One region of the Desemzia sp. FAM 23988 genome, then DNA from elsewhere that is predicted to be linked to it. Evidence: riboswitches for the same ligand, from Rfam matches in the RefSeq annotation. Region 1 holds a riboswitch; the other holds the start of a gene.

Region 1 (6,360 bases):
GCTATTCAATCTGGTGATTTAATGAAACTTCTAGAAACTATTTTGAATAATCCTATGGCACATGTTAACCGTATTGATTTTTTATCAAAAATTTATGGTGTTAGCGAAGATGAGATTCGCAACGGGAGTATTACTATTAGTTTAAAAGAAAAGGAAACCATGGCCAAAGTCCGCATTCACAAAAATGTCATTGGAAGCTCCAGTCTTTCATTTGTCTCGGGTCTTCCTGGTGGGTTGGCCATGGCAGGAACAATTCCCGCAGATATTTTGCAGAACATGATTTATTCTATTAGGCTTATTCAAGAGCTTGCCTACATCTATGATTATGAAAATATTATTGATCAAGATGGTGAATTGAAGATTGACGGTTTAGTTTTATTTTTAGGTACAATGTTCAGCGCACAAGGTGCTGCATCTTTATTACGCGTAGCGAGTACAAACGCAGCAAAATATGCTTCAAAAAAAATTATGACAACAGCCTTAACTAAAACACTCTGGTATCCATTTATAAAAAATATCTCAAAAGTAGTTGCCTCAAAAACACTAACTAAAAAAGGACTTGCAAGCGCGGCTTCAAAAGCTATTCCTGTTATTGGGGGTATAGCTTCTGGTGGTCTTACAGCTGTTACCATGGAGCTAGCAGCGAAGAAGTTAAATAGAGAATTAATTAAAGGTTACAGTTCAAATTATAAAGAAGGTAATTTTAATAAAGATTTAGAAATCATTGAAGCCGAATTTGAAGAAATTACATCAACAGATAATACTAAAATTGTTTAAACTCCATAAATACAGAATAATAGCTTCCTACACGCGATATTGTCCACAAATTTAGTTTCTATTCTGTGTAAAAGACTATCTATGTTAGAATACTTGTAAGATAACTAGACTTTTTAGGAGGCTGCGATTATGGTTTATGATTTTACTACTGCTGTCAACAGATCACATACAGGTTCCGCTAAATGGCAACAAATGCATGACTGGAATCCTTCATTAGATGATAACATTTATCCTTTATCTATCGCTGATGTGGATATGAAAATGGCGCCTGAAATTATTCAAGGGCTTCAAAAATTTTTAGAAACAGCTATTTTGGGTTACGACCTACCTACCAAAGAGTATTTATCGGCTGTAAAAAATTGGATGAAAATCCAGCACCATTGGGAAATTGAAGACGATTGGATTCTGACTATACCTGGTGTAGTCACCTCCTTCTATCCTACTATCCGTTCATTCACTGATCCAGGAGATGGCGTATTGCTTTTATCGCCTGTCTACTACCCTTTCTATGCAGCCATCGAAAAAACCGAACGCCATATTGTGAAAAGTGTCTTGATCCAAAAAGAGACACATTATGAAATCGACTTCGCAGATTTGAAAAAAAAAGCAAAAGATCCTGCGAATAAACTGCTCTTATTCTCCAATCCTCATAATCCAGTTGGGAGAGTGTGGTCCAAAGAAGAATTGGCTAAAGTGATAGACATTTGCGTGGCTAATGACGTGATTATTTTGGCAGATGAGATTCATCATGATCTCACCATGCCGGGGCATTCTTATACACCAATGGCTATAGCAACTGATGACGCAGCTTCTATTTGTATCACCGCTACAGCTGTCAGCAAGTCCTTTAATTTAGCAGGACTGAAAAACTCTAACATTATTATTTCAGACTCTACATTACGTGAACGTTTTTTAGAGGATTTGGAAGAGACTGGTTTGGATGGTGGCACAAATATGCTCGGGTTGAAAGCTACTGAATTAGCTTATACCGTTGGAGGCCCTTGGCTGCAGGAATTCAAAGAATTGATTTGGCATAATCACCAAGAACTGAAACGTTATTTCAATCAAGAATTGCCCGAAGTAACCGTTTTTGATTTGGAAGGTACGTTTTTACAATGGCTGGATTTCAATGCCTTTGGACTTTCAGCAAATGAACTCGAACAAGTTATGCACAAGGAAGCATTGGTATTTGGGGATGAAGGGTACATCTTTGGGACTGAAGGCAATGGTTTTGAACGCTTGAACCTTGCTGTGCCTACTAAAATTTTGATGGATGCACTTGAGCGTTTAGTTCATACAATGAAGAAATACCGTTAGTCAAATAAGGATGCAAACCACATTTAGTGGTTTGTATCCTTATTTATGGTGTACGGTATTATAAATTTTGGATAGCAAGAAACAGTCATGTATCAGCAAATAAGCAAGCTTGTAAATAAGTGAACAATATTCTATAATAGGTCCGTAGATAAAAAGTAAATAACCTTGTTAGGTGAGGCTACTGTACGAGAGATAGGCTGCTGCCCAGAAACGTCGAAAGACGCCAATGGGTTAACAGGAATTTTCGAATTAAGGAAATTCTTAATGCAGCTGGGGCAATCCCTATGCTGTACAAAGCTGAAACTCAACGAAGAGGTGCAGAAAACAGACAAAATATACCATTTTGAAACGTACTGCTCAGGCAGTCTTTTTGCACGCTCTTCGAGGGCGTGCTTTTTTTTGTTTTATAAATTTTTAGCGTTCATTCTAGAGTTGGGATCTTTCGCTATTTCATGGTGAGGCACTTTTTTATCGTGAAATGGAGGCCATTGTCTATAGAACTAAACGCATAAAGTAGTAACGTTCTCTATTTTTTTAACGAACGAATTCTTTTAAGGGGGTGGTTTATATGGATCCGAATCCGGATAGTCGAAGGAGAAAGTTTGAATTAACGATACAAAAAAAAGAATGGCATCTAGTAAACCTTCCCGAAAGGAATGATCGGAATGAAAAAAATAGACACTAGAAAAAATAATTACTATGCGGCTGTCTTTAGTGCTGCTAAAGAAAACAATCGGAAGAGATTCCGGAGGCTCTTCTTGAAACTCCATCTAAAAGACCAAGTAGAACTGTTTCACTTGCTTTATCCTGAAAAGAAAAAGAAAATAGAGACCTTTCTAGGCCCAGCAGAATTTGCAGAATTATTCGAATGGATGGATCCAGCAGATCAAATAGAGGCTTATGAGGTATTCTCGCCAGAGTATACCGCCCATTTGTTTCCGTATATGGAATTAGATAACATTGTGGCCTTTTTATCTTATTTTGATGAAGATGAAAAAAAAGTTCTTCTTAACTTACTCGAAGATACAGAGAGGAGAAAAGTGGAAGAAATGCTCTCCTATGAACCAGAGACTGCTGGTTCAATAATGACCAAAGGGATGGTAGTGGTTACTCTTGAACATACTATACAACAAACGATTGGTTTAGTTCGTACTATTGCGAAAGCTACAGAATTGGTTTACTACTTCTATGTTCTGGATGATGCTGATCATTTAGTCGGAGTCGTATCACTAAGGGATCTCATCCTTCATTCGGAAGAAACAAAGCTGGCAGATATCATGCATACCCAACTGGCTTTCGTCCGAATCGACGATGACCAAGAAGAGGTGGCTCAAATCATTCAAGATTACGATCTGCTGGCTGTCCCGGTTTTGGATCAGGAAAATAAACTGATGGGGATCGTAACTGTAGATGACATTATGGATGTTTTGGTCGAAGAAACTAAGGAAGATTTTAATGAATTTTCAGCTATTCGTAAAAATTCGAAAAAAATAGAAAAAGGAGAAGAAAGTGCATTTGAGATGGCTCGGCTTCGAATGCCATGGATTATCATCCTAGTTTTCCTGGGAATGATCAGTGCTTCTCTCATCAGTTCTTTTGAAGAAACACTCAACCAAGTAGTCATCCTTGCTGCTTTTATTCCTATTATCATGGACTCTGCCGGAAATGTCGGTACTCAATCACTTGCCATAGCTGTACGGAATATTTCTCAAGGAGAGGAAAGAAGCCCGAAACGATTTTGGAAGACGATCTGGAAAGAATTTCTAGCAGGTACAATGATTGGAGGTGTCGCTGGAACAGTATTGGGAGTGGTAGCAGGTCTCTTCTATGGGAATCTCATTTTAGCACTGATCATTGGCATCTCGCTTTTCTTCACACTTAGTCTCTCCACAGTAGTTGGCGCGACTATTCCAATTGTTATTCACAAAATGAACATCGATCCAGCAATTGCCTCTGGTCCTTTTATCACCACTATCAACGATGCTTTGGGATTGCTGATTTATTTTAGTATAGCAACTGAGCTGCTTCATATTTTATAACAGTATGACTACTCAAGTTGTTCTTTTATCCCTTACAAACAAAGCTTCTTTTCAATAACTAAATTGAAAAGAAGCTTTGTTACTGTTTCTGAGAATATTTCCTTAAATTTGAGCACGTTTTTGCAGTTCTGTGATAATAGCTCTTCCGTGTGTGGCGGTGATCCAGATAAACATCAAGGTACTCAATAAAAGCGACAATTGGGATGGAAACAGCCAAGTTGTCCAATTTAAAAACAAAAATGTCGTCGGCATAAATCCGAGCAGCGTTGCAGTCAACAGATACAACACATAATCTTCCACTTTTAAGCGAACGATTCGGACCGCGAAAAACATGGCTATTGTAGCAAATGTACAGATCAGCGGAATCGCATAAGTGGTAGACCAAGCACTCCAGCCCGATATATAATCCAAATACGCACAGACCAGTGAAGCAGATATGATCAAATAAACGATTCCTTTAGCTATATTTCTTCGTTTACGAATAATGATCAAGACAACTAACCATAAATTGACGATTCCAAATAAAGACCATTGCCAAACATTCAAGGGATCAGGAAAGAAAAATCCAGCTGTATAAAACCCAAGAATAATGACTACAGACGCCAACATCATCCATTTGAAAACTTTTTTCTTATTGAAACGTAAAGGAATATCCGGATAAGGGCTGCTTGCAGCTTCTGCTGACTCTACCGGATCTAATTGTTGGTGACAAAGCGGACATTCCGACCAGTCACCTTTAATATTTACCTGACAATGCGAACATCGTTTCACTCTTCATCACCTCTTAATTCTGAAGCTGTCACTTTATTTGCAGCAATCGTTACATCTATCCCAGATTTAGTCAGTTTCCGAACAAAGTTTTCTTGGATCTCTGTCTCTAAATAAGGCGACGTAAAAGAAATCGTCAAAGTTCCACCATGACTGATAACAGAAAATTGGGGTCTGACAGCAGACGTGTGGAAATAAAGCGCATGAACATAGGGATTCATCGATTGCGGCAATGACACTCGTCCGAGATTCGACATAGCCACTGTTAAATTTCGGTTGTTAAAGAAATTGATGATTTTTAACACACCATCTTTTAACGGACGCGGAATAACTCGATTAAATGGATTGTATTCAAATGCGATCAATCGGCTTAACCGTTTTTCCAAATTTTCTTTGCTCAGCTGGTGCTGCATTTGTTTCGTCAAAGTATCACAGATTTTATTGATATCCACTTCTTTTTCTTGTGGATAAGTGTATTTTAATTTGACGGTACTAAAGAAATTACGGGCTGAATCGGAAGGATAAAATTGTCTTAAATTTACCGGAACGGATATTGCGATCGTTTCCCCAGAACGAAAATGTGGACTGGCTTCTCGAATAGCTTCAAAGTATACAGCAATCAAATACATAGTCAGCGTAGCATCTTGTTCATGAGCCAAATTCAGTACTGTTTTCACCGGCATCTCTAATTCAATAATTTTTGTTCGATTATCGGCTGTTTTCCTGCCGGTTATCCGATGTATTTTCCGTTTCCGACGTTTTCTTCTTTTCGTTGCCCACATCAATCTTCTCGCTTTTCGTCCATATTCAAATGCAGCATTTTTACTGCTTTTCACAAAACTGCGCACAGCAGATTGCGCTGAGTCCGTAAAATTTTGTTGTTCACTGTGGCTAAAATGTGTGACAAAGCTGTCTTCTAAGTGTTGTTGTTGGATTTCCCGTTGTTCTTTCATTAATTCTGCTTGCGTTTGAGGATGGCGCAATAAGATATACTCTTTCAGTAAATCTTCAAAGAACCACAGCGCCCCTGTTCCGTCACTCAAAACATGGAACACTTCCAAGTGGATGCGCTTATCATTGTAAATCACACGAAACAATAACTCTTTTTGATCAAAATGATACAGCGGCGAACAAGGTGTCAATACATCAGGAACTACTCGCGGTTGAATAGTCGTCTGTTGCAGGTAATACCAAAAAATTCCTCTTCTTAACACACTATGGTACAGCATATATTGTGCATACGTTTTTTCAAGCGCTTGTTGCAGCAGGACGGAATCGACCTCATTTTCCATTTCCGCACTCAACCGAAATACTTTGGTATCAGTGGTGGACATGGCTGCTAAAAAAATATTCGAAGCATTGTCTAGTCGCACCCATCCTTTTTGGTTGGTCGTTTCCTTCTTCTTCAAACTGACTCACCTCCAAACAACTAAAACTTTCCCTTTATCGATCAGTACTT
Region 2 (6,360 bases), on a different contig from region 1:
TAATATCTGGAATCATTGGAATAACAATCCCACCTGATACTGTTTTCACACCATTACCTAGAATAAACAATACTAAGAAAGCGATTGTCATGAATCCCATGTTATCAAAGCTGATTTGAGAAGGATCTCCTAGTAACAATAGAGCAAATAGCGCAGAGTAAATAATGATACATGCCCATGTTGCAGTTACTAAAGCCTGCTTAGAACCTAATTTACGAGCATATCTTGTACCGATTTGGATAATAATCAAAGAAGGAATCATTGTGTAAGCTGATACTTGACCATACAATCCATAATCCCCGATTACGACACCAAATAACAAGACCATTACAATAGCATTATTTGCAACTGTTAAGGCTAACTTATCAGTTGCCGCAGCAACAATCAACATTTGTAAAGGTCGGTTCCCTTTTAAAATCCCAAACATGTCTTTTAAACCAATTTTTTCTTGTTTTCCACCTGTACCAAAATTTTCTGTTCTATCATGCTTCCAAATACCAGCAACTGCCAGTAAAGTTAACACTCCTACCATTAACACTACTGTGATAACAAATTCAGCAAAGAAAGCTTCATTAAAACCACCATGTTTTGGTTCTAGATAATTTGATACATAAACAGCAGCACCAGCAAAGAATAAAGACGTATAAGACAAATCAAATGTAGAGAATAATGGCCGTTGATTTGGATCATTGGTTAATACCGACTGGCCAGATTTTGTACAAGCTGTCTGGAAAGTGTACCCAACAATATAAATCAAATACAACACTATAAATTAAGCCAAACGTAAGTTTTCTGGAATTAAATGATTGGTAAAAAACAATAATAACGTGGTAATGGTCATAACAACATAACCAGAAATCATAAACGGTCTGAATTTCCCTAACTTACCATCAGTTTTATCAATCCAAAGACCGATAATTGGATCAGTAACACCATCCCAGAGACGACTAGCTGTAATGAGCGTTGAAACTAAGACAGTTCCTAATCCAACAACTCCTGTTGCATAATAGGATACAAAAGTCATTAAAAACATAAATGCGTTTGTTGCTGTATTATTTAGTGCAAAAGCTCCAATTTGCCAAACTTTAGCTGTCCGATATTTAGCAGGCTTTCTAGTAGCCAGATTATCTGGATGTACATCAATTACTTTTTCCATTTTATTCACTCCCATTCTTCATATGTCACAACAGATACCGCTTTCATTTTTTCTAACTAAACCGTCTTTTCTCCTTTCTTATTCTTAATGATATTAAAGCAACACAAGTATCGTTATATGATACCAATTTAATAAATATGATACTAGTATATCGGCAAATGAAACTTTTTACATTGACTGTGAATCCGTAAGTATTACTTAAAGATTGACTGATTAGGCTTTTTTAAATGATTATTTTTCTTCCATCAAACTTGACTTATAAATTTTTTTGAACTAGCATGGCAAACGAAATGAATAAAGCTTCTGTTAGACGAGGCTCCTATATGGAAAAACGCTGCTGCACAAAAACGTCGAGAGACACCAATGGGTCAACAGGAATGATCGACGCAAGGTCATTCTTAACGTAGCTGTTGAACAATCTACGCCATATAGTGCTAAAACTCAACGATGGAGAAGGCATAATGTTTTTTTAACATGCAAAAAAATATTATCTAGATATGGAATGTTTACCCTTTATTTGGATTGGATATTCAAGCATATACTCTGTCGTCAGATGGGGTGTATGCTTTTTTGTTGTTTTGCATTCTGTACTACGAAGGTAAACCATCATATAGAAGTCCTACAGATTCGTTTCAAAATAAACGATAAAAATGAGGTGAAAGAGTATGGAACAAAGCTCTGCTAGTGATTGGAAAACTAAAAGAGAAATAAGTCATGCTACCATAACCCATTTTATTCGGCTGATGATGTAGCACGCTTATTTTCCTTTAAGTCAAGGAGGAAAACATAATAGTAAACAAAAAAATTCTATTTATACCGAAAAAAAATCAAAAAATAACCAACTAAAAGAAATCGGTTATCTGACAGAAAAAACTTTTTTGGCACAATTACACACTCAAATAGAAGGGCTCTCTATCCAATTGCTCGTTCAAAATCTGATTTATGACGTTGCACAATTAGCCATTCCTTGGGACAAAATGGATTCTGAAAATCTCATGGAACCAGCTACTTGGAAAACTGCTGATTTGCTGAAATTTACTTTCAGCATTGGACCAATCAGTTCCATTTTTGATATTTTGACTTTCTTGTTGATGTGGTTTGTTTTCCAAGTAAACTCTGTGCAAGATGCACCTTTATTCCATTCAGGATGGTTTGTTATCGGATTGATTACTCAGACAGTCGTTGTGCATATTATTCAAACGAAAAAATTCCATTTATTCAAAGCAGAGCTAGTATGAGTGTGATTCCTTCAACACTAGCTGTTATTGCAGCAGCTATCTGGATTCCTGGTAGCCCGCTAGGTACGTTTTTTGACTTTGTGGCTTTGCCAGTAATTTACTGGAAATGGATGATTTTAATTGTTACAGCTTATATCGTTACAACTCAAAACGTTAAAGACATTTATATCAAAATCAACAAGCAATGGTTATAATGGACTTGCATGACAGAAAAGAAAGTTTTATAGTCTGCTTAAAAGGCAGCTTAAGCTTTCTTTTTTTTATTTCCGGAGCGAACATACTTTCTTTTGATTAGTAGATGTGGTATGATAGTTGCAGAGTTAGATAGATGACTATTATAGTACTTTAGGTACTAAGTCTGTACTCCCTTTTATTTCGGGGGCGTTACGGATTCGACAGGCATAGGTCGAGCTTGGATCGCGTTTCGTAGGTTACGGCTACGTAAAAACGTTACAGTTAAATATAACTGCTAAAAACAATAATAACTCTTACGCTTTAGCTGCGTAATAACAGCTTAGTGTAGATCCTCTCGGTATCGCCCATGTACTCGAGTAAGGGTCCTATAATCAGTGGGATACACTAAATCTTTCCGTCTGCAAGATTTAGAAGAGATTATCAGACTAGCAAAGTACGATGCCTGTTGTGCGGCTAATACTAAGCGAACTTTTAAGTAGTATAACTATAAACGTAGACGTCTAGGTGTCGTTATGTTTGGACAGGGGTTCGACTCCCCTCGTCTCCATACAATAAAAAAGCAGCAAATACTGATTTGTCAGTATTTACTGCTTTTTTTGTTTTCTAAACAAAAGCTGTTGTGGTCAAGTGGTTCTCCCCTATTCTAAACGCTCCTTTAAAGGGTTATTTATGAACAGAGGACTAAATGTTTCAGCCATTTTGTGTATAAAAGCTGATGGAGTAAATTGCTATGATGATAAGCTTAGTTTGATCATCATCCAGAGACACTGAATGATGATCATTGCAGTTTGAATCACCATAAGGCAAAATAGTGGACTATCCCCCACCATGCAACAAATCCCATTCACAAAAGTGCGAATGGGATTTGCTTATCGAAATAAATACAACTGCTAAATTAAATTGTATTTTTTCAAACCTTCTATAATGCCGCCTTCTACATTGCTAAATGAGGTAACGTAATCAGCTACTTCTTTTACTTCATCCACTCCATTTTGCATGGCGATACCATAATCAGCATAGGCAATCATTTCTCTATCGTTTGGACCATCTCCAAAAGCATACGTTGGAACATTTTCAAGGCCTAGTAATTTTTCTAATTCTTTGATCCCAGTTGCTTTGGAATTGTTTTTAATAATAGTGTCTACGCTATACGGTGTATTGCGGTAAAAAGACAATTGAGGAAATTTAGAACGAAAATCCTCATCGTAACTAGGATCATCATTAATAATCAGCGCCATCAATACTTCTTCCTTCAAATGAAAAGCAGCATCCACTTCAGGTGGTTTCGTATGGATATTTTTATAAGCGGTGATCATTGTTTGAGTATCCTTCGTCGTGCGGATTTTATCATGTGTGTACATAGATAAAGGAAAGTCATACTTATCGGTAGCAGATTTCAATTCATTCATCAATTTTTTCGGAATAGCACTTCGGTATATTTCCTTTCCTTCATAAACAATATATTGGCCATTCAGTGTAATAAAAGAATCTATCGGGCTATTTTCCAATACATGTTCAATCTCAATCGGACTGCGGCCAGTCGCTACAAATGGAATAATATTTTTTCGCTTCATACTTTCTAATGCTTCACTGATTTCTTGATCCAACTCTGATTTAGCATTCAATAACGTTCCATCTAAATCAAAAAATACAAGTCCTTTAGGTGTAGTCAATGCTGTACCTCCATATTTGTTGTTCATCCAGTTGTACTCAACTGAATGTGTATAACTGATTTGCTCAGCTTATTCTTTCAAATCTTTAAAGTGTCTGACTTCATTGTATTTTTCCAAATGGTAAGCACCATTTTGATAAGAAGCAATAGAGACACTTGCGTTTAAAAGAGGTTGCGGATTTTCTAGCTCTGCTACTAAATTATTCAGTAAGTAGCGGATGGTATTTCCATGAGCCACTACCAATACTTTGTCTCCAGTATCACGATGTTTACTGATCAGTTTCATCAACCCTTCTTCAATTCTGGTCCAGAAGGTTAAAAAATCTTCTGCATCGTGATACGGATCAGCTTTTTTAGTCGCATTCATTCGTTCGGGAATGCTTGCCTGTGCAAACATTTCAGGAATGGAAGGATAATTCAGTTCTTGGTTGATCGTTTCCCAAGCGACGTCTACATTTTCACCTTCAAAGAAACCAAAAAAGACTTCTCTGAATTCCGGCATCATTTCAATTTTTAAATTTTCAGCCTGTTTATTTTCTTCTAAAATAATACTTGCTGTTTGAACCGTACGGCTTAAGTCACTTGTGTACACTGCATCAAATTCTACATCCGCTAATCCTCTAGCGCTACGATACACATCTTCCGTACCTTCTTCTGTCAATGGTGTGTTACTCCACCCTTGTATCTTTCGGTAATGATTAAAATACGTTTGTCCATGACGAACAAAATAAAATGTACAACCTTTACTCATTTTCATTTCCTCCAGTGCACTGATTTCAGAATCTTCTATTTTTATTGTAACAGAAAGCCGTTATAAATTAATGAAAAAGAGTTTTTTTATTCGTTAAATAAATACAATACATTAAAAACTCTCTTTGTTTTATTTTTGATTTTACCTCAATTGTCACATAAAGCTGGTTGGCTATTGTTTTGCCAGCTTCACAAACCAAAATAACTGTTTCCTACCAGTTAAGTAAGAAACAGTTATCTTGGTTACTGACTCCATAAATGGACATCATTTATTTTATGTTCTCTGGGATATCCCCGTTACGGTAAGCATCGAGCAACGCTTTCAGATCAGTTACTTGATCTTGCAGTTTTTTACCGATATCCGTTTCTTTCACTTTCTTTCGTTCCAATTCTTTATCTACCACTCGTCGGGTAGAAACAATGTCTATCTCATTCTCGATCGCTTCCTGAGGAGACGTGAAGGGTTGATGAGAAACCAGCATCATTCCAAACGAATTATACAGCAACGTATATCCAGCTAAACCTGTCGTTCCTTGATAAGCTTTTGAAAACCCACCATCAATGACCAACATTCTGCCATCTGCTTTGATCGGATCTTCTCCTCTTTTTTCTTTTACCGGTGTGTGCCCATTAATGATGTGTCCTTTAGATGGATCTAATCCAAACTCCGCTAAAATTTTTTCACACGCCTCAACTTCATTTCGCATGCGATAGTAGGCATTTTTCTTTTCCTCATGGCATTCTTTGTCTTCTACATAATACCGCTCGAAAGTCGTCATTTGATTTTTTCCAAATAAAGAAGAGACCGGTCCTGTCCACAAGTACCAAACTAAGTCTAAGTACTTAGTGTTGTCGGTTCGATTTTGATACAAAAACCCTTTTTTGACAGCATCTTCAAATTTATCCAATAAGGATTTTCCATAAACGTACTTGCCTCTAATTTCCATTCCCATAAAGCTTCCATCTTCATTTAACGGAATACACCCGTGGAATAACAGATTATCATTATACGTTAGATACATGCTTCCCTTATTGATTAAGTAGGATATGTGCTTTTGCAATTTCCCACTATTTTTAAAACCTTCTTTTAGTTTTTCGACAATCCACTTTTCATCATCCGATAATTTGAACGGATTTTCCGGATCGATGGTAGGAAAGTTGTTGCTCAATAACGGGTATTCTTTTCCTTTAATCGTGATAGTACCATTTTCATAATCGATTTTGTTTAACAGCAGACGGTGTTCTAGTTGAAACTCTGGATGTCTTTCAATAATCGCCGCTTCTAATTTAAACTGAATAACAGCAATGGCTTGATGGATTTTTGTATTTTGAATGATCTCTTCTTTTAA

The links. Region 1 has a riboswitch for magnesium ahead of mgtE (magnesium transporter). Riboswitches for the same ligand answer to the same signal wherever they lie in the genome.
Region 2: linked by a shared signal. The riboswitch ahead of ACEN4L_RS03300 (cation transporting ATPase C-terminal domain-containing protein) and the one ahead of mgtE (magnesium transporter) in region 1 are both predicted to bind magnesium.

Annotation. Positions count from the first base shown of each region.
Region 1 is NZ_JBGQQS010000027.1:6,875-13,234, forward strand. It holds gene ACEN4L_RS11830 (bacteriochlorophyll 4-vinyl reductase) at 1-777, shown strand, start outside; gene ACEN4L_RS11835 (MalY/PatB family protein) at 907-2,094, shown strand; M-box (ykoK) riboswitch at 2,252-2,416, shown strand; gene mgtE (magnesium transporter) at 2,760-4,133, shown strand; gene ACEN4L_RS11845 (DUF6320 domain-containing protein) at 4,236-4,904, opposite strand; gene ACEN4L_RS11850 (alcohol acetyltransferase) at 4,901-6,310, opposite strand; gene ACEN4L_RS11855 (alpha/beta hydrolase) at 6,345-6,360, opposite strand, start outside.
Region 2 is NZ_JBGQQS010000003.1:158,641-165,000, reverse strand. It holds partial or broken gene ACEN4L_RS03305 (MFS transporter) at 1-1,156, opposite strand, end outside; M-box (ykoK) riboswitch at 1,452-1,617, shown strand; gene ACEN4L_RS03300 (cation transporting ATPase C-terminal domain-containing protein) at 2,035-2,394, shown strand; gene ACEN4L_RS03295 (hypothetical protein) at 2,391-2,588, shown strand; RNA gene ssrA (transfer-messenger RNA) at 2,772-3,139, shown strand; gene ACEN4L_RS03285 (Cof-type HAD-IIB family hydrolase) at 3,480-4,289, opposite strand; gene ACEN4L_RS03280 (histidine phosphatase family protein) at 4,332-5,012, opposite strand; gene ACEN4L_RS03275 (fructose-1,6-bisphosphatase) at 5,281-6,360, opposite strand, start outside.